DNA from 2 places in the Allobosea sp. LjRoot90 genome. Region 1 is predicted to be linked to the other one. Evidence: predicted binding sites of a transcription regulator. Region 1 holds the regulator's gene; the other holds the start of a gene.
What was found. Region 1 encodes HrcA, which represses chaperone genes, less so after heat shock. Its sites were predicted from a motif close to GTTAGCACTCNCNNNNNGNGAGTGCTAAC; they were not measured.

Region 1 (9,970 bases):
CGGTGTCTATTTTCTCGCCGTCGCCTCGCCCGGCCCCGGCATTGCCGCGATCGTGGCCCGCTCGCTGTCGACCGGGTTCCGGCGGGCCGTACCCTTCGTCCTCGGCATCGCAGCCGGCGACCTGGTCTGGCTGACCTTCTCGGTGCTCGGCCTGTCCGTGCTGATGCAGAACTTCCACGGCCTGTTCCTCGTGATCAAATATGCCGGCTGCGCCTATCTGATCTATCTCGCCTGGAAGCTCTGGACCGCGCCGGTGAAGAGCCTCGAAGACCAGCCGGCGATGCGTGGCGAAGGCATCCGCCTCTTCCTCGGCGGCGTCGCGCTGACGCTCGGCAATCCCAAGGTGATGATGTTCTTCGTCTCGATCCTGCCGCTGATCGTCGACCTCCAGGCGATCACGCCGCTCGCCTTCGTCGAAGTGGCGGTGCTGACCATGCTGATCATCAATACCACCCTGCTCGGCTATGCCTTCGCCGCCGACCGGGCGCGGCGGCTGGTGGCGAGCCCACGCACCATGCGCCGGATCAACCGCGTCACCGGCGGCGTGATGGCGGGTGCGGCGGCCGCGATCGCGGCGCGTGGCTGAAATGGCAGACGAAACCACTGTGCCGGGCGCCATCGCGCTCGGGGACTGGACCGAGACACCCGGCGAATGGCATGGCGAGGTCCAGGGCTTCGGCGGCGAGGTCTCGCTGATCTTCGTTCGGGCCGAGCCCGGCAAGGGACCGCGGCTGCACAGCCATCCCTATCCCGAAACCTTCATCGTGCGCGCCGGCCGGGCGCTCTACACGATCGGCGATCAGGAGATCGAAGCGGGCCCCGGGCAGATCCTGGTCGTGCCGGCCGGCGCGCCGCATAAATTCCGCAGCCTCGGGCCGGACACACTCGAATCCATCGACATCCACGCCAGCGAGCGCTTCGCCACCGACTGGCTGGAATAGCCCCTCAGCGTCCGCCGGCGGCTGCGATCAGCTTCGCGACTTCGCTCTGACCGCGCTTGCGGGCGTGCTGAAGCGGGGTGACGCCATCGCGGTCGGCGAGGTTGGGACTGGCACCGGCATCGAGCACGAGCCTCGCCACCTGCTGATGGCGCGGCCCGCCATCGCCGAGGATCACGATCTCCAGAAGACAGGTCCAGCCGAGATTGTTGACGTGGTTCACGTCGATGCCGCTGGTCAGCAGCAACTTCACCGTCTCGACATGGGCGCGCTCGCAGGCGGGGATCAGCGCATTGCCGCCATAGCGGTTACGGAGCGACAGGTCGGGCTTGAGCGGCAGCATCGCCGCGATGATCTCGGTGCGGCCACTGGCGCCGGCGAGCAGCCAGGGCGTGTCCTGCTTCGCGGCCTGGGCGTTGGGGCTCGCTCCCGCGGCGAGCAATGCCTTGGCGATAGCGACATGATTGCCGGCGACGGCGAGCAGGAGCGGCGTCTGCCTCTGGCCGTCGCGCTGTTCGAGATCGGCGCCGGCTGTGATCAGGCGGTTCACCGCCGCAAGATCGCCACGACCGGCCGCTCCGAGCAGCTCGGTCTGTGCTTCGCTTACCCCCGTCATCAGCAGCACTCCCGCCAGGATCGCGGCGGTGCGCAGCAACCGCCTCATCGCCCACCATCGAGCAGGCGCCCGACCACCTTGGCGGTATAATCGACCATCGGCACGATCCGGGCATAGTTCAATCGCGTCGGGCCGATGATGCCAACGACGCCGACGATGCGCTGGCCGACATCGCGGAAGGGCGCGGCGATGATCGACGAACCCGACATCGAGAACAGGTTGTTCTCCGAGCCGATGAAGATGCGCACGCCGTCGCCGGCCTCGGCGCGCGAGAGCAGGTCGATCAATTCGGTCTGCGTCTCCAGATCGGCGAAGAGCAGGCGGATGCGCTCGAGATCCTCCTGCGCCTTCAAATCCTCGAGCAGATTGGCCTGGCCGCGCACGATCAGGTGGCGGTCGCTGGAGGGGCCGGAGCTCGTCGCGATGCCCGTCTCGACCAGCCGGGCGGTCAGTTCGTCGAGCTCGCGCTCCATCTGCGAGCGGCTGTCGGCGATCTCGCGGCGCAGTTCATCCAGCGTCTTGCCGACAATGCGGGCATTGAGGAAATTGCCGGCCTCGACCAGCGCCGAAGCCGGCAGGCCCGGCGGCAGCGCCAGGATGCGGTTCTCGACCGTACCATCATCGGCGACGAGGACGACGAGCGCGCGGCCAGCATCGAGCCGGACGAACTCGATATGGCGCAGCCGGGCATTGGCCTTGGTGGTGACGACGACGCCGGCGCCGCGCGACAGCCCAGAAAGCAGTGCGGAAGCCTCGGTCAGCGTCTGGTCGAGCGAGCGGTTGCTGGCGGCTGCCCTGATCTGCGCCTCGATGCGGGACCGTTCGTCCGAGGTGAGATTGCCCACCTCCATCATGCCGTCGACGAAGAAGCGCAGGCCCCGCTCGGTCGGCAAACGCCCGGCCGAGGTATGCGGCGCATAGATCAGTCCGGCCATTTCGAGGTCAGTCATGACATTGCGCACCGTCGCCGGCGACAGCGCGATCGGCAGCAGGCGGGCGATGTTGCGCGAGCCGACCGGCTCGCCGGTGGTCAGATAGCCGTCGACGATCTGCCGAAAGATCTCGCGCGAGCGCTGGTCGATCTCGACCAGGCCGCCGGGCGAATCCGGGCGAGTATGGGCGCTCATCGCCTCGTGAACAACCTGGTGACCATGGCCCATTGTCCCCGTCGCGGGCAGCCGGATCAAGCCCTCATGACCGGCTCGCCTTGCCGCTCTCCGGTTAAACGCCTACAAGCCGCGAATTCAGAAGACAGGATGGCACGATGAGACCCTCGAAGCGCGCAGCCGACGAGATGCGCAAGGTCACGCTGGAACGTGGCGTTGTCCGCTATGCGGAAGGGTCGTGCATGGTGAGCTTCGGCGAGACCAAGGTGCTTTGCGCCGCCACCGTCGAGGAAAAGGGGCCGCCCTGGCTGCGCGGCACCGGCAAGGGCTGGGTCACCGCCGAATATTCGATGCTGCCGCGCGCCACGCATGAGCGCACCCGCCGCGAGGTCACCTCAGGCAAGCCTTCGGGCCGGACGCAGGAGATCCAGCGGCTGGTCGGGCGCAGCTTGCGCGCCGTGGTCGACCTGACCGCGATCGGCGAGCGCCAGATCGTCGTCGACTGCGACGTGCTCCAGGCCGATGGCGGCACCCGCACCGCCTCGATCACCGGCGCCTGGGTCGCGCTGCACGATGCGCTGAAATGGATGGAAGGCCGCGGCATGCTGAAAGGCGCCAATCCGCTGAAGGATCACGTCGCGGCTGTCTCCTGCGGCATCGTCGCCGGCAACCCGGTGATCGATCTCGATTATGTCGAGGATTCCGGCGCGCAGACGGACGCGAACTTCGTCATCACCGGCGCGGGCGGCCTGGTCGAGGTGCAAGGCACCGCCGAGGGCGCGCCCTTCAGCGAGGACGAGTTGATGGCGCTGCTCAAGCTCGCCAAGGGCGGCATCGGCAAGCTGGTGACCCTGCAGAAGGCAACGGTGGCGTAGGTAGGGCGAGGCATGAACTGGATGGAGATCGGGCTCGGGATAGCAATCGCCTTGGCGGTGCTGCTCGTCGTGATCGCCATCAGCGTTCGACCAAGCAAGAAGATCAACCGCGAGCAATCATCCGGCTCACCCGACCGGGCCTATGAGCCACCGCGCGATGACGGCGGAGGACACCCAGTATGAGCTCAATGGCAATGCCTCGCCGCCTCCTCACCGGCAAGGTCGTGATCGCGACCCATAACCAGGGCAAATTGCGCGAGATGCGCGAGCTTCTGGCGCCCTATGGCGTCGAACTGGTCTCGGCCGGCGAGCTTGGCTTGCCCGAGCCCGAGGAGAACGGCCACATGTTCGCCGAGAACGCCGCGATCAAGGCTATCGCGGCAGCAAGTGCTTCCGGATTGCCGGCGCTCGCCGACGATTCCGGCGTCTGCATTGATGCGCTCGACGGCGCGCCCGGCCTATTCTCGGCCAATTGGGCCGGGCCGGGCAAGGATTTCGCCCCGGCGCTGGCCCGCGTCCAAGTGGAACTGGCCAAGCGCGGCGCGACCACGCCGGAACAGCGCAAGGCGCATTTCGTCTCGGCGCTGGTGATCGCCTGGCCGGACGGCCATCAGGAGCTGTTCGAGGGCCGCGTCTTCGGCGAGATTGTCGACTCCCCGCGCGGACTTTCCGGCTTCGGCTACGACCCGATCTTCCAGCCGGCCGGCCATGCCAAGACCTTTGGCGAGATGGCCGCAGAAGAGAAGCACGGCATCCCGCAGGACGGCTCGCCCGGCCTGTCGCACCGGGCCCGCGCCTTCCACGTGCTGGCCGCCGCCTGCCTGAGGACGCCCGCTTGACGGCCGCAGCCGCCTTGACGGGGCGGCCTCGCGTGCCGCCGCATCCGACCGCGGCTGCCGGCTTCGCCGTCTATGTGCATTGGCCGTTCTGCCTGGCCAAATGCCCCTATTGCGACTTCAACTCCCATGTCCGGCACCAGCCGCCGGACCAGGCGCGCTACATCGCCGCCTTCCGCCGCGAGATCGCCCAGCGCGCCGCGCTCGCGCCGGGGCGCACGGTCTCCTCGATCTTCTTCGGCGGCGGCACGCCCTCGCTGATGGAGGGCGCTACGGTCGGTGCCATCCTCGATGCGATCGGCGAGCACTGGGCCGTCGCCTCTGACTGCGAGGTATCGCTGGAGGCCAATCCGACCAGCGTCGAAGCCGGCCGCTTCCGCGATTTCCGGGCGGCCGGCGTCAACCGCGTCTCGCTCGGCGTGCAGGCGCTGAACGATGCCGACCTGAAAGCGCTCGGCCGGATGCATTCGGCGCAGGAAGCGCTCGATGCAGTCGCGATCGCGCGCCGCTATTTCGAGCGCTACTCCTTCGACCTGATCTATGCCCGCTCGCCGAACCAGACACCGGCGCTGTGGCAGGCCGAGCTCGAACTCGCGATCAGCCATGCCGCCGAGCATCTCTCGCTCTACCAGCTCACCATCGAGCCCGGCACGGCCTTCGATCAGCTCTTCCGCGCCGGCAAGCTCGCCATTCCCGATCCCGATGCCGGTGCGGCGCTCTACGAGCTGACGCAGGAGATCACCGCCAAGCACGGCCTGCCGGTCTACGAGATCTCGAACCATGCCCGGCCGGGCGCGGAATGCCGGCACAATCTGGTTTACTGGCACTATGGCGAATATGCCGGCATCGGACCGGGCGCTCATGGCCGACTGGTGACTGCCGATGGCCGCTATGCCCAATCGACCGAAAAGCGTCCCGAGACCTGGCTGGAGCGGATCGAGGCCGGCACCGACGCGCTGGTTGAGAACGAGCGTCTTTCGACCGAGGCGCAGGGCGATGAGTACCTGCTGATGGGCCTTCGACTGGTCGAAGGCATCGATCTCGACGTGTTCGAGGGGCTGGCTGGCCGCAAGCTCAACGGAAACCGGATCGGCAGCCTGATTGCCGAGGGCTTCCTCACCCGCAAGCCGAATGGCCGCCTCGCCGCGACGCCAGAAGGCGCGCTGCTGCTCGACGCGCTCGTCGCCGATCTGGCGGCCTGAGGACAGATCGCGGCGCCGTTCGCACAACTCGATATCATTAAACCGATTTAAGTCGATGAGAAGCCCTGTTGGAACAGGGCTCACCATGACGAAGCAGCCACCTTCCGCCACGTCACCGCCGCAATCGGCGCCCCCGATGTCACCCGCAAGGACGGGACAGTCCGGCTCAGGGAGGTCAAGATGCAGCAGAGCAAGATCGACGAAACGCGCCCGGCGCTGTCGCGCCGCCGCTTGTTGCAGGTCGCGGGAGCAGGCGCGCTTGCCGCAACTGCCGATACGGCCCTGGCACAGGCCCCGGCCGCAAGACCCGGGCCGCCGAGCACGATCACCACACCGCCGCGCGATTTCAGCCGCGGCGGCGCCCCGACCACCTATTTCTGGGATCCCGACGTCATCGCCGTCGATCCGGCTTTCGAAGGGCTGGCCCAACCGAATGCGCCGGTCCAGCGGCTCTGGACCGGCGCGCTCTGGGCGGAAGGGCCGGCCTGGAATGCACAGGGTCGCTACCTTGTCTGGAGCGACATCCCGAACAACCGGCAATTGCGCTGGCTGGAAGACGATGGCCGCGTCAGCGTCTTCCGCACCCCCTCGGGCAACAGCAATGGCAACAGCTTCGACTTCCAGGGCCGGCAGCTCTCCTGCGAGCATCTGAACCGCCGCGTCGTGCGTTACGAGCTCGACGGCTCGGTGACGATCCTCGCCGACAAGTTCGACGGCAAGCGGCTGAACTCGCCCAATGACGTGGTTCAGCATCCCGACGGCAGCTACTGGTTCACCGACCCGCCCTATGGTGGCCAGCTCTATGAGGGCGCGCCCGACGCGGCCGGCGGGCCGAGCAATGCAGCCGGCAAGCTCAATCCCCGCCTCGGCCAGCCGCCCGAGATCGGTTCCTACAAGCGCGAACTGCCGACTAACTGCTACCGCATCGATCCGAGCGGCCGGGTCGACCTCGTCGTCACCGAGCAACAGGTGCCCGACCCGAACGGCCTGTGCTTCTCGCCCGACTTCAAGAAGCTCTACGTCGCCTCGACCGGCAAGGGCCCGGGCGATACCGGCCCCGGCGGCAAGGGCGATATCCATGTCTTCGATGTCGGTACCGACAACAAGCTCTCGAACGGCAAGCTGTTCTCGGACTGCATGGTCGACGGGGTGAAATGCGGGCCGGACGGGCTGCGCTGCGACGTGCAGGGCAACCTCTGGGCCTCATCCAATGCCGGCCGTTCGGTCGGCTACAATGGCGTGCTCTGCTTCAGCCCCGAGGGCAAGCTGATCGGCCGCATTCGCCTGCCGGAGGTCTGCGGCAATGTCTGCTTCGGCGGGCCGAAGCGCAACCGGCTGTTCATGGCGGCGAGCCAGTCGATTTACGCAGTCTATCTCGGCACGCAAGGCGCCGGGCCGGCATAAAGCGCCGGCTCAGGCCTCGTCCTGCTTGGGCCGATCCTGCTCCGCAGGGTCGGCTTCGGCTTGCGGCTTCGGCTGGTCGGCATAGAGCTTGGGCAAGTAGGTCTCGTACCAGGCCTTCAGCTCGACCAGCGCCGGATGCTCCAGATTGCGGCGCAGATAGGCTTCGATCCGCGGCAGGTGCCTGAGATAGCCCGGCTTGCCGTCGCGCCGGTCGAGCCTGGCGAAAATGCCCGCGATCTTGGTGTTGCGTTGCGCACCGAGGATCGCATAGGCGCGGGCAAAGCCCGGCAGGTCGAACCCGGGATCGGTGCCGCGCCGCGCCCCGGCATAGGCAGCGAGCAGGCGCAGTTCCAGCGCCGCCGGCACGTCGACCCGGGCATCCTGCCCGAGCGCGACGAGGTCATAACCGGGGTGACCGAGCACCGCGTCCTGGAAATCGATCAGGCCGAGCCTGGCATGGCCGACACGATCCGGCAGCCAGAGCAGGTTGGGCGAGTGATAGTCGCGCAGCGTCCAGGTCGCCTGCGTCTCGAAGAGCTCGTCGAACAGTTTTTCCCAGATGCGGCTGAACTCGGCCCGCGTCACCGCGGGCAAAGTCACGCCGGCGATGTGCGGGGCATACCAGTCGAGCACCAGCTCGGTCTCGATGGCGAGCGCCTCGCGATCATAGTCCGGCAGGACATGATCGCGCCCTTCGGCCACCGGCAGGATGGTCGGCAAGGCGTGCCGGTGCAGCTCGGCGAGCAAGCGGGCCGCGGCCTCATAGCGCTCGGGAATCGGGCCATCCGTGCCGACGACCGGCTCGGAGCCGAGATCCTCGATCAGCAGGAGGCCGGTGACGAGGTCCTGCGCCAGGATCGCCGGCGCGGAGAGCCCGAGCGAGCGTAGCCCCTTGTCCATGGCGACAAAGGCGTCGACGGATTCGGCTAGATGGGCGATGGCGCTGTAGGGCTTGCCCTGGCGGATCGCCGGCCCGTCGGCCCGCGGCGGCGAGATCATCAGGATCGCGGTCTCGCCCGAGGGCCTGATCAGGCGCTCATAGGCGCGGCTGGAAGCATCGCCGAGCATGAATTCGCGCCGCGCATCGCTCCAGCCGGCCTCGTCGATCAGCTGCCGCGCGCCGATCGCAAGCGCCAGCCGTTGCCGCCAGAGCACGCCGCCGGAGAGCGTCGCGACCCGGCCCTGTTCGGGGTTCTCAGGATCGACCTCGAGCACGATATCGAGCCGCCGGCCAGCCGGCAGACGCGTGCCGGCCCGGTCCGGCCATTCGACGATAGTAATCGCGAGATCCAGGTCCTCGACCAGGCCGATATCGTCGAGCTCGTCGGGATTGCGGACGCGGTAGAGATCGGCGTGCAGCAGAAGCCCGCGCGGGCTGTCATAGCTCTGCACCAGGGTGAAGGTCGGGCTCGGCGCTTCCAAAGCGGGATCATCGGTGAGGCGGCGCAGCATGGCGCGTGCCAATAGCGACTTGCCGGCGCCGAGATGGCCTGAAAGAGCGACGATGTCGCCGGTCTTGAGAATGTCGGCGATGTCCTGCGCCAGCCGCACCGTCGCGGCCTCGGTCGACAGGACAACGACATGGCTGCCCGTCCGCGCGGCTTCGTCGCTCATTCCGCCGCGTCCGAGATGCGCATGCCTTCAGGCGGAAAGACGGCGGTGACCCGCGTGCCCTGGCCGAGGGCGGAGTCGAGTTCGACACGGCCGCCATGCAATTCGACGATCGAGCGTACCATCGACAGGCCGAGCCCTACGCCGCGATGGCGCGAGCCGAGCGAATGGCTCTCGAACCGGTCGAACACCTTCTCCTTGACCTCGTCCGGGATGCCGCGGCCCTCGTCGGCGACGGTGATGCGGATCTCGCCGCCGATCCGGCCGGCGCTGACGCGGATGGTCTGGCCGGGTTGGGAAAAGCCGATCGCGTTCGAGAGCAGGTTGAACAGGATCTGGCGCAGACGCTTGGGATCGGCGCGCAGCGGGCCGGTCTGGGGGGCGATCTCGACCTGGAGTCTGAGCTTGCTGTCGGTGAGGCGGTCCTGCAGGCCGGTCGCGGCCTGGGCGATGCTCTTGGCGACGTCGACCTCCTCGAGATCGAGCGCGAGCGCACCATTGTCGATCGAGGCAAGGTCGAGAATATCGTTGATAATGGCGAGCAGCGCGCCGGAGGAGCGAACGATGTGACCGGAATAGTCGCGCTGCTTGTCGTTCAGCGGGCCGACCGTCTCCTCGCCGAGCAGTTGTGCGAAGCCGATGATGTTGGTCAGCGGCGAGCGCAATTCGTAGGAGACGTGATGGACGAACTCCTCGCGCAGCCGCGAGGCACGCTCCAAGGCGTCGTTGCGCTCGGTCAGCGCCCGCTCGACGTTCACGCCGGCGGTGACGTCGGCGAAGGTGATCAGCGTTGCGCCATCCGGCAGCGGCGCGGCCGTGCAATCGAGCACCATGCCGTCGCGGCGCTCCATATGGCAGCGATAATCCTCGCGCGCATCGCGAACGCCGGCAACCGCACTGCGTATCTCAGTCCAGACCGCATCCTCCGGGAAGAGCGGCCGGCTCAGGGCCACGACCTCGTCGATATGCGGCGCAGCAGCGACGCGCTCGGGCGAGAGCTTCCAGAGCTGGGCGAAGGCCGGGTTGGAGAGCTTGAGGCGGCCATCCGAGCCGAACACGGCGACGCCTTCGCGCAAGGAATCGAGCGTCTCGCGCTGGGTGCGCGAGAGCGCGTTGAAGCGCGATTCAAGCGTGAAACGCTCGGTCTCGTCGTCGAAGAGATAAGTGACGCCGCCCTGGGGATTCGGGCTGGCAACGACATGGATGGTGCGTCCGTCAGGCAGGTACCACCAATCCTCGCTGGCGCGCGTCGCGGTATAGGCGGCGTGCACCGAGGCCTTCCAGGTGCGATAGTCGCCGAGTTCGGGCAGGCGGCGCTCGGTGCGCAGCCGATCGAGGATCTCGCCGTCGCCCGGCACACTGTCGAGGAAGCCCGGATCGAG
Region 2 (9,970 bases), on a different contig from region 1:
CCGGTCGCCGGCATCGCCTTCGACTGCGGCTTCGGCGATCTCTCGACCTTCAACCGACGCTTCAAGCGGGTGATGGGTGCGAACCCGAGCGACTATCGCAGAGCCTGAGCGGCGCTCAGCGCCTTGCCCAACGGTGATAGGTCAGGGCGAGCGCGATGCAGTGGGCCAGTGGCTCGGCCGGCGGCTCGCTCCCGGCAACGAAGATCAGCGCCCGATTGCCCTCATAGCTGAATTGCCCGGGATAGTGGCGCCTGAACGTCTCGATCAGGCTCGTCTGGCAATGAACATAGAGCGCGTAATGCGTCAGTGAGCCCTTCAGTGCGCCCGCGCGCACGGTCGTTCCTGTCCTCGGCCGCTTGGGCAGCCAGGCAAGCTCGCCCCATTTCAGCGTCTCAGTCAGCGGCCCGATGTCGGGATTCGCGGCCGCAACAGCGAGGATCGTCTGGCGCAGGCGCAGCATGGGCGGCCGAAGCGGCTCCGGCAGAGACCGGAATTTCGCCTCGACGGCCTCGTCGGCGAATGGCGCGAACGTCAAGAACCGCTCCTGTTCAGAGGCAGGTGCGGCCGGCCGTTCAGCGCCCTGCGCCCACCTTAGCGCCGAAGATCATGCAGGTCTCGGTCCCGTGCGCCAACAGCTTGCCTTGCGCATCGACCAACCTGCCCTCGCTCGTGGCGACCGAGCCGCCGCGGTGAATCAGCCTGCCCTCGCAGCGTACCGGGCCGTTGCCGGGCATGACCGGGCGGACATAGTTCAGCTTCATCTCCAGCGTCGTGTAACCCTCGCCGGCCCGCAGCGTCGAATGCACGGCGCAGGCCATAGCGGAATCGAGGATCGTCGCCGTCCAGCCACCATGGATCGTGCCGAGCGGATTGAAGAAGCGCGGCGAGGGCTTGCCGACAAAGACCGCCCTGCCCTCCTCGACTTCAGCGATGTCGAAATCCATCGCATCGGCGAAGGGCGGGCCGGGATGGCGTCCCTCGATCATCCCGCGCAGGAAGGACACGCCGTCCTCCGCGAGCAGAACATCGCGGCTGACGACACCGATCTCTCGGGACATATCCGACTCCATCTATATCGTGTAGATGCACGATAGAGATGGAGTTGGATTGAGGTCAAGCGCGCCAGTTCGGCTCAGCTGGCCTGCCGAGCCGCCCGCCTGATCGCTTTCAGGCTGTCGCGCGTCTCGCTCCAGCGCTGCTGGCCGAGCCCGCCTTCGATCCTGTCCTGCGCCGCGCGCCAATAGGGGATCGCCGCCTCGATCGCGGCGCGGCCCTTTTCTGTGACCGCATAGGTCAGCGCACGGCCCTTGCAGTCGACGGGCTCGATCAGCTTCTCGGCAGCAAGCAGCTGCAAATTGCGCGTCAGCGAGGTGCGCTCCAGCGCGAAGCGGTCGGCGAGTTCGGTGACAGAGCGCCAGGCGCCGGTCGAGAGCGCCGAGAGCAGCACGAACTGGGTGATCTTGAGGCCGCTCGGCCGCATCGCCTCGTCATAGGCGCGGGTCACGGCCCGCGCCGTCATCCGGACATGCAGCACGACACAGGAGCGGGCGATGTCGTCGAGGTGAAGATCGGGCGTTAGCGTCGTCATCTCGCCACGATAGCCGGTTTAACGTGCCGCCGCAGCAGCGCAGATCGGCGACCGGTGGCCGCGTTCACCTTTCGCACAGCGGATTCCTTGACTCCTGCAGGCCTCAGGCCTATCTCCGCGACGTCCGTTAGCACTCACTTGGTGAGACTGCTAACAGACCCCTTTCACGGGCCAGACTCGCGCCCGTCCAGAATACGACCGAGAGGAAGACTGAACCATGAAGTTCCGTCCGCTGCATGACCGCGTTGTGGTCCGTCGCCTTGATGGCGAAGAGAAGACCAAGGGTGGCATCATCATCCCCGATACCGCCAAGGAAAAGCCCCAAGAGGGCGAAATCGTCTCCGTCGGCCCCGGCGCCCGCGACGAAGCCGGCAAGCTGGTTCCCCTCGATGTCAAGAAGGGCGATCGCGTCCTCTTCGGCAAGTGGAGCGGCACCGAAGTCAAGATCGACGGCCAGGATCTCCTGATCATGAAGGAATCCGACATCATGGGCGTCATCGGCTGAACAGCCTGACGACCCTTCAAGCCCTCAATCAGGAGTAGTCTCATGGCTGCCAAAGAAGTCCGCTTTTCCACCGATGCCCGCGACAAGATGCTGCGCGGCGTCGAGATCCTGAACAACGCCGTCAAGGTCACGCTCGGTCCCAAGGGCCGCAACGTCGTGATCGAGAAGTCGTTCGGCGCCCCGCGCATCACCAAGGACGGCGTCACCGTCGCCAAGGAGATCGAGCTCGCCGACAAGTTCGAGAACATGGGCGCCCAGATGGTGCGCGAAGTGGCCTCGAAGCAGAACGACGCAGCCGGTGACGGCACCACGACCGCGACGGTTCTCGCCGCTGCGATCATGCGCGAAGGCCTGAAGTCGGTCGCCGCCGGCATGAACCCGATGGACCTGAAGCGCGGCATCGATCTCGCCGTCGAGGCCATCGTCGCTGACCTGAAGAAGAACTCGAAGAAGGTCACCTCGAACGCGGAAGTCGCGCAGGTCGGCACCATCTCGGCGAACGGCGATGAGTCGGTCGGCAAGATGATCGCGACCGCGATGCAGAAGGTCGGCAACGAGGGTGTCATCACCGTCGAGGAAGCCAAGACCGCCGAGACCGAGCTCGACGTCGTCGAGGGCATGCAGTTCGACCGTGGCTATCTCTCGCCCTACTTCATCACCAACGCCGAGAAGATGGTCGCCGAGCTCGAGGACCCCTACATCCTCATCTTCGAGAAGAAGCTGTCGTCGCTCCAGGCGATGCTGCCGATCCTCGAGGCCGTCGTGCAGACCGGCAAGCCGCTGCTGATCATCGCCGAGGACGTCGAGGGCGAGGCTCTCGCCACGCTCGTCGTCAACAAGCTCCGTGGCGGCCTCAAGGTCGCGGCCGTCAAGGCTCCGGGCTTCGGTGATCGCCGCAAGGCCATGCTCGAGGACATCTCGATCCTGACCGCCGGCCAGATGATCTCGGAAGACCTCGGCATCAAGCTCGAGACCGTGACGCTCAACATGCTCGGCCGCGCCAAGAAGGTGCGCATCGAGAAGGAGAACACCACGATCATCGACGGCGCCGGCAAGAAGAAGGACATCGAGGGCCGCGTTTCGCAGATCAAGGCGCAGATCGAGGAGACTTCCTCGGACTACGACCGTGAGAAGCTCCAGGAGCGTCTGGCCAAGCTCGCCGGCGGCGTCGCGGTCATCCGCGTCGGCGGCGCGACCGAGGTCGAGGTCAAGGAGAAGAAGGACCGCGTCGACGACGCCCTGAACGCGACCCGCGCGGCCGTCGAAGAAGGCATCCTGCCGGGTGGCGGCGTCGCTCTCCTGCGCGCGCTCCAGACCGTCAAGGCGATCAAGACCCAGAACGACGACCAGAAGACCGGCGTCGAGATCGTCCGCAAGGCGATCACGTCCCCGGCCAAGCAGATCGTCGACAACGCCGGCGATGACGGCGCGGTCGTGGTCGGCAAGCTGCTCGAGTCGAAGGACTACGCCTACGGCTACAACGCCCAGACCGGCGAATACGGCGATCTGGTCAAGATGGGCATCATCGACCCGACCAAGGTCGTGCGTACGGCGATCCAGGACGCGGCTTCGATCGCCGGCCTGCTGATCACCACCGAGGCGATGATCGCCGAGGCGCCGAAGAAGGACTCCCCGATGCCCCAGATGGGCGGCGGCGGCATGGGCGGCATGGACTTCTGATCCAGCCCTCAGTCTCGACAAGAATGGAAGGCCCGGCGCAAGCCGGGCCTTTTTCCGTTTGCCGGCGCGTCTTGCAAACGACATCGCTCCGTAAACGCCCTGACTCAGGCGCTGGGCAGAGTTCGGCTTTCTCGCCGGAGTTCCCACCATGCTCACGCGCCGCCTGCTGCTTGCCGGACTTGGTACGGTCGCCGCTTCGCCTACCCTTGCCCAGCAGGATGACTGGCGTCAGAGCATCCGGGAAATCCGCTTCGGCGTCTCCTCGGCGGAGAATGAGGCGGCGGCGATCGCCCGCAACCAGCCGATGGTCGACTATCTGGCGAAGAGGCTCGGCGTCCCGGTGAAGATCTACCGGGTCAGCGACTATGCCGGCTTGGTCGAGGCGATGCGCGCCGACCAGCTCGAGTTCTCGCGCTTCGGACCAGCGGTGTACTCACTCGGCCGGCGCGTGCTCGGCGACAAGCTCCAGCCGCTGTTCCGCGATGTCGATAACAACGGCCAGGAAGGCTATTACTCGGTCGTGGTCGTGCGCGCCGACAGCCCCTATCGCACGGTCGCCGACCTCAAGGGCAAGAGCTTCGCGTTCGCCGATCCGAATTCGACCTCCGGCTACGCCTTTCCCGCCTATTTCCTGCGCAAGCAGGGCTTTGATCCGCAGGCGCATTTCAGTGGGACGGTCTTCTCAGGCGGTCACGACAATTCGGTGCTCGCGCTGGTCCGCGGCCAGTTCGACGGCGTCGCGACCTACCAGGTCAACGAGAATTCCGGCGTGGTGCAGCGACTGGCGCTGCGCGGGATGATCCCGGCCGGCGCGACACGGGTGATCTGGACCTCACCGCTCATTCCGGCGAGCCCGTTCTCGACACGCGCCAACCTGCCGCAAGGGCTCAAGGACGCGTTTGTCGCGGCAATGATGGCGATGAAGGACGAGGCCCCCGACGTCTTCAAAGCCTTCACCGACGGCCAAGTCTCGCGCTATGCGCCAGCGAAACATGAAGACTATCTCGACGTCATCGCCGTGACCGAGGAGCTGGAGGCGCGTCGCAAGCAGAAGCCGGGTGGTTGAGCCGAACTTGGCAATTGCGCGCTTTGCACAAGGAAGAGGCTCCGCAGGCTTGCATCGACTTTGGTTGTAAGCCTTAGTTCGCGACGGGTGCGGCATCCTGCCGCGCCCACGCTTTCGGGGGTCCCTTCATGAACAACCCTGCCCTGACCGACGCCGCCAAGCTCGTCGGTCGCATCCTGCTCGCCCTGATGTTCGTCCTCGGCGGCTGGTCCAAGATCAACGGCTATGCCGGAACGCAAGCCTATATGGGCTCCGCCGGCGTTCCCGGGATTCTGCTGCCGCTGGTGATCGCCGTCGAACTGATCGGCGGCCTGATGATCGTCGTCGGCTACAAGACCCGCCTCGCCGCGCTCGCCCTGTTCGCCTTCACCATCGCCGCGACCGTGCTGTTCCATATGAACTGGGCACAGCCGATGCAGCAATTGCTGTTCATGAAGAACCTCGCGGTCGCCGGTGGCTTCCTCGTGCTGTTCACAGCTGGCGCCGGCGCCTACTCGGTCGACAAGGACTGAAGACAGATCACAAAACGCTGAAAAAGCGCGGCCCGGTCTTGAGCCGGGCCTTTTTTGTGCGCAGGGCTGATCTACAACGCTCTCTCCTAAGCAGCGCAGCTCCCGCGCTGATTCCCCGACAAGGACGACGCCATGCGCCTGTTGAGTTTCGCCATCGCCGCGCTCGCCGTGATCGCGCTCGTGGTCGGCCAGCAAAGCGGCAGCGCCGGCGTCATCGGGCTCGGTGTGGTCGGCGTCCTCCTCGCCTTCGCGACCTTCCGTTCCACCACGATCCCGTTTTTCCTGAAGATCTTTTCCGGCATCTTCGGCACGGAGTATGTGATCTTTGGCGCAGGCGCGCTGCTGGCTCAGCTCGGACTCTGGCCCAGCGCCTGGCAGGCGGCTGCCCCGCCGACCAGCCTCGGCACGACGGTCGCCGTCTTCGGCATCCTGATCTATCTGGTCTCGTTCGTGCCGGTGGTGCAGCGTATCGCCCGCATCGCCTCGCCCTATTTTGAATCCTCCGAGCCGCAGATCGCCAATCTCGGGCCGTTCGGCCGCTATCGCATGCGGCTCGGCACCTTCGCGGTCGCGCTCGTCGTCTTCCTGATCGTGCTCAACCAGGCGCAGGTCGGCATCTCGCTGCGCATCAATTTCTTCTACCGCGATTTCAACAACGCCCTGCAGGAGAAGAACGCGCCGGTCTTCTGGGAGCAACTCGTCAACGTCTTTTGCGTCTGGGCGGCGATCTCGGTGATCAGCTATCTGATCGAGGTGGTCGCGCAATCGGTGCTGCTGATCCGCTGGCGCGAATGGATGGCAGCCGAGTACAACAAGCGCTGGCTGGGTAACGGCAACCACTACCGGATCTCGCTCGCGGGCACCGCCGACAACCCCGACCAGCGCATCTCCGAGGACACCCGCTCCTTCCTGAACCAGACCTACAGCTTCTCGCTGACGCTGATCACCCAGGTCTCGACGCTGGTTTCGTTCTCGATCGTGCTGTGGTCGATTCCCGTCGCCATCACGGTGCCCGGCACCGACATCGTCATCCCCGGCTTCATCTTCTGGGCGACGCTGATCTATGCAGCCATCGCGACCTGGGTCACCCATCTGATCGGCAAACCGCTGATCGCGCTGGAATTCGAGCAGGAGCGGCGCGAGGCGAACTTCCGCTTCGCACTCGCCCGCTTGCGCGAATATTCCGAGCAGATCGCCCTGATGCGCGGCGAGACGGCGGAGCGTCGCCATCTCGGCGAGACCTTCGGCGGCATCGTCGACAATTTCTATAACCTGCTCTGGCGCAAGCTGAAGCTGACGACCTTCACCTTGTCCTACAACCAGGCCAATGTCGTCATCCCCTACGTGCTGCTGGCGCCGTACTACTTCGCTGGCCAGATCGCCTTCGGCGTGCTGACGCAGGTTGCCTCGGCCTTCGGCCGGGTCGAGACGGCGATGTCCTTCTTCATCAACAGCTACCAGTCCATCGCCTCCTACCTCGCCTCGATCAACCGCCTGACGACCTTCGAGGCCGCGATCGCCCAGGCCGAAGCCCAGGGCGGCGAAGGTGCCGCGATCGACATCACCGACCAGCCAGGCAAGGACACCAGGGTCGACGAGCTGACGCTCACCTTGCCGAACGGCCAGCCGATCGTGAAGGCCTCCGGCCTGACCCTTCCGGCCGGGCAGTCGACGCTGGTGGTCGGCCCGTCAGGCTCGGGCAAGTCGACGCTGTTCCGGGCGCTGGCCGGAATCTGGCCGTTCGGCCAAGGCAAGGTCGCGACGCCGGAAAATACGCGCATGCTGCTGCTGCCGCAGCGGCCCTATCTGCCGCAGGGCAGCTTGCGGGCGGCGCTGGCCTATCCGGCCGAGCAGGACGCCTTCAGCGACGACGACATCCGCGCCGCGATGGAAAAGGTCAAGCTCGGCCATCTCACCGACCGGCTCGACGAGGTCGATCTCTGGGGCCAGCGCCTCTCTGGCGGCGAGCAGCAGCGGCTGCAGATCGCGCGAGCGCTGCTGGCCAAGCCCGACTGGCTCTTCCTCGACGAGGCGACCGCCTCGCTCGACGAGCAGCTCGAGGGCGAGATCTACGCGGTGATCCGGCGCGAGCTGCCGCAGACCAGCGTGGTCTCGATCGGCCACCGCTCGACGCTGCGCGCCATGCATGACGGGCTGGTCGCGATGGAGAAGAACGCCGATGGAACGTTCAGCCCCAAGGCGAAGGCCATGGCCGAGGCGGGCTGATCAGCGCGACTGTCCCCTCTCCCACCGATCTCGGGCAAGCCCGAGATCGGCAAAAAAGTGCCGAAGTCGGCAACAGCCGACTTCGATGCGGGAGAGGGTTAGGGTGAGGGGTCGTGCGACGCTCTATCGTCATGGTCGGGCTTGTCCCGACCATCCACGTCTTCACGTTACGGGTCGAACGCGGTGTTCAAGACGTGGATGCTCGCCACACAGGGGCGAGCATGACGAGCTGGAACAGCATCGTGGCCATTGAGCCTCCCGGCTCAAGCTGCCGGCCTACCCCGGAATGACGTGGAAATCTCGCCCGTCAAATCCCGCGGTCGAAGCGGATCTCGCCGGCACCCGTCTTGATGACGAGCCGTCCCTCGACCAGGTCCCATTTCTGGGCACTGCGCAACGCCAGCAGATAGCCACGTTCGAAATCCGAGGCGCCCTTGTCGCAGGCCATCTTGGTCACGGCGATCGGCCCGACGGCGAAGCCTTGCTGGCGCAGCGGATAGGCTGAGGCGGAGAAGGTGTTGCAGCCGGCAAAGCCCGTGCCGCGCAGATTGGAATCGACCTTCAGCGTCGCGCGGTAACCGGTGATCGGCTTGCCATTCATCTGGTTCGCGGTCCAGGACGCGTCGAACGGGAAGTTCTTCTCCTGCTGCCGCGGCGGCGGAGCGTCCTGCCCTTGCTGCGGAATCTGCGACGGCCGCTGGCGTCCTTGGGCGAGCGCGTCGCCGACCAGGACGGGGGACAGGGAGAGAGCGAGAGCGGCCACGAGGCCAAGGCGCGACTGCATATTCAACTTGTCCAGACCCCGATTGGAAAGAGCGCCAGAGCAGGATGCGAAAAAGTGGGAACCGGTTTTTCGCATCAATCCTGCTCTAACTCTCTGATGAGAGACGGATTCAGATTTCAGTTGGAAACGCAAGGCGATTCCAACTGAAATCATCCGGCTCTCGGAGAACCGACGCTTTCCACTGCACCGATCGCGGTGGCGAGCGCAAGTCTCGATCGCACCGCTTTTGGTACGACTTGCACCGAAATCGCTTCGCCCAAGCGAATTACCCGGACATTGCGTCGGGAATCCGGCGCGTCAGATCCGCGCCAGCAGCCGTTCGATCAAGGGATTGGAGCGGCGGAAGACATAATCGAGCGTCCGCACGGTGATGTCGTCGGCACCGGCCTTGCTCAATTCCTCGACCAGCGGGAACACCGCCTTGCGCGGACAATGCAGCGTGACGACGCCGGCGCTGCCGGCCGCGCCGAAGGGCAGGCGCGCGCCGAGCCGATGCGCGATCTCGCCGAGCCGCTGCGGCGAAACGGCATTGAGCACGGCACGGACCTCGCGCAGCGAACGCGCCTCCTCCTCGGCCGCGATACGCGACAGGATGGCGGCGGCGGCATCCCGCGCCTGCTTGCTCCAGGGCGCGCGCACCGAGGCGACGAGATTGGCCTCGGACGCCAGGATCACGCCGTCATCGAGCACCTTCAGCGCATTCGCAGAGAGCGTCGCGCCGGTGGTGGTGATATCGACGACGATCTCGGCGGTGCCGGCAGCCGGCGCACCTTCGGTCGCGCCCAGGCTCTCGACGATACGGTAATCGGCGAGGCCGTGATTGGCGAAGAAGCGCCGGGTCAGGTTCACGTATTTTGTGGCGACGCGCAGCTTGCGGCCGTTGCGGGCGCGCATGCTCGCCGCGACATCGTCGAGATCGGCCATGGTGCGGACGTCGATCCAGGCCTGCGGCACGGCGACGACGACATTGGCCTGGCCGAAGCCGAGCGGCGCCAGCATCACCATGCTCGCATCGGCATCGGCGACCTGCTCGCGCACCAGATCCTCGCCGGTGATGCCGAGATGGGCGGCGCCGGAGGAAAGCTGGGCGACGATCTCGGAGGCCGAGAGATAGGCGACCTCGGCACCGCCGAGCCCGGCGATCTGCCCGCGATATTCACGCTGTCCGCGCGCCTGCACGAAAGACAGGCCAGCGCGGCCGAAGAAGGCGGTGGCGTTCTCCTGGAGCCTGCCCTTGGAGGGTACGGCTAGGACCAGCGGTTGTTCGTTTGTCACTGCCCCGCTCATGCCTTGCCTCCCGCGAGGCGGTCGAGCCAGAGCGAGGCGCCCACCGCCGGCACCGGCGCCGGCGCGCCGAGGCGCTGGAGCACGCCATCATAACGGCCGCCGCCGGCGATCGGCTTCAGGTCCGGCCGGGCCGGGTCGTGCAGCTCGAAGATGAAGCCGGTGTAGTAGTCGAGATTGCGGGCGAAGCCGGCCGAGAAGGAGATGTTGGCGACGTCGACGCCGCGCGCGGCAAGGAAGCCGGTGCGCTCGTCGAAGGCGTCGAGTGCGGCGGCAAGGTCGAGCCCGGACTCGCCGGCGAGCTTGCGCCAGGCTGCGGAAGCGC

Region 2: groES (co-chaperone GroES) is a predicted target of HrcA. The motif match lies at 1,715-1,743, and genes of this name have one in related genera.

Annotation. Positions count from the first base shown of each region.
Region 1 is NZ_CAXUTF020000006.1:236,436-246,405, forward strand. Features, by position in the region: gene ACSQ3M_RS21795 (LysE family translocator) at 1-586, shown strand, start outside; gene ACSQ3M_RS21800 (cupin domain-containing protein) at 588-941, shown strand; gene ACSQ3M_RS21805 (ankyrin repeat domain-containing protein) at 946-1,602, opposite strand; gene hrcA (heat-inducible transcriptional repressor HrcA) at 1,599-2,681, opposite strand; gene rph (ribonuclease PH) at 2,819-3,535, shown strand; gene ACSQ3M_RS21820 (hypothetical protein) at 3,548-3,718, shown strand; gene rdgB (RdgB/HAM1 family non-canonical purine NTP pyrophosphatase) at 3,730-4,374, shown strand; gene hemW (radical SAM family heme chaperone HemW) at 4,407-5,573, shown strand; gene ACSQ3M_RS21835 (SMP-30/gluconolactonase/LRE family protein) at 5,754-6,977, shown strand; gene tsaE (tRNA (adenosine(37)-N6)-threonylcarbamoyltransferase complex ATPase subunit type 1 TsaE) at 6,987-8,591, opposite strand; gene ACSQ3M_RS21845 (ATP-binding protein) at 8,588-9,970, opposite strand, start outside.
Region 2 is NZ_CAXUTF020000010.1:27,903-37,872, forward strand. Features, by position in the region: gene ACSQ3M_RS25860 (helix-turn-helix domain-containing protein) at 1-108, shown strand, start outside; gene ACSQ3M_RS25865 (DUF1801 domain-containing protein) at 116-535, opposite strand; gene ACSQ3M_RS25870 (PaaI family thioesterase) at 573-1,058, opposite strand; gene ACSQ3M_RS25875 (MarR family winged helix-turn-helix transcriptional regulator) at 1,133-1,588, opposite strand; gene groES (co-chaperone GroES) at 1,806-2,093, shown strand; gene groL (chaperonin GroEL) at 2,136-3,773, shown strand; gene phnD (phosphate/phosphite/phosphonate ABC transporter substrate-binding protein) at 3,922-4,839, shown strand; gene ACSQ3M_RS25895 (DoxX family protein) at 4,968-5,351, shown strand; gene ACSQ3M_RS25900 (ABC transporter ATP-binding protein/permease) at 5,484-7,577, shown strand; gene ACSQ3M_RS25905 (META domain-containing protein) at 7,885-8,361, opposite strand; gene hisG (ATP phosphoribosyltransferase) at 8,659-9,648, opposite strand; gene ACSQ3M_RS25915 (ATP phosphoribosyltransferase regulatory subunit) at 9,645-9,970, opposite strand, start outside.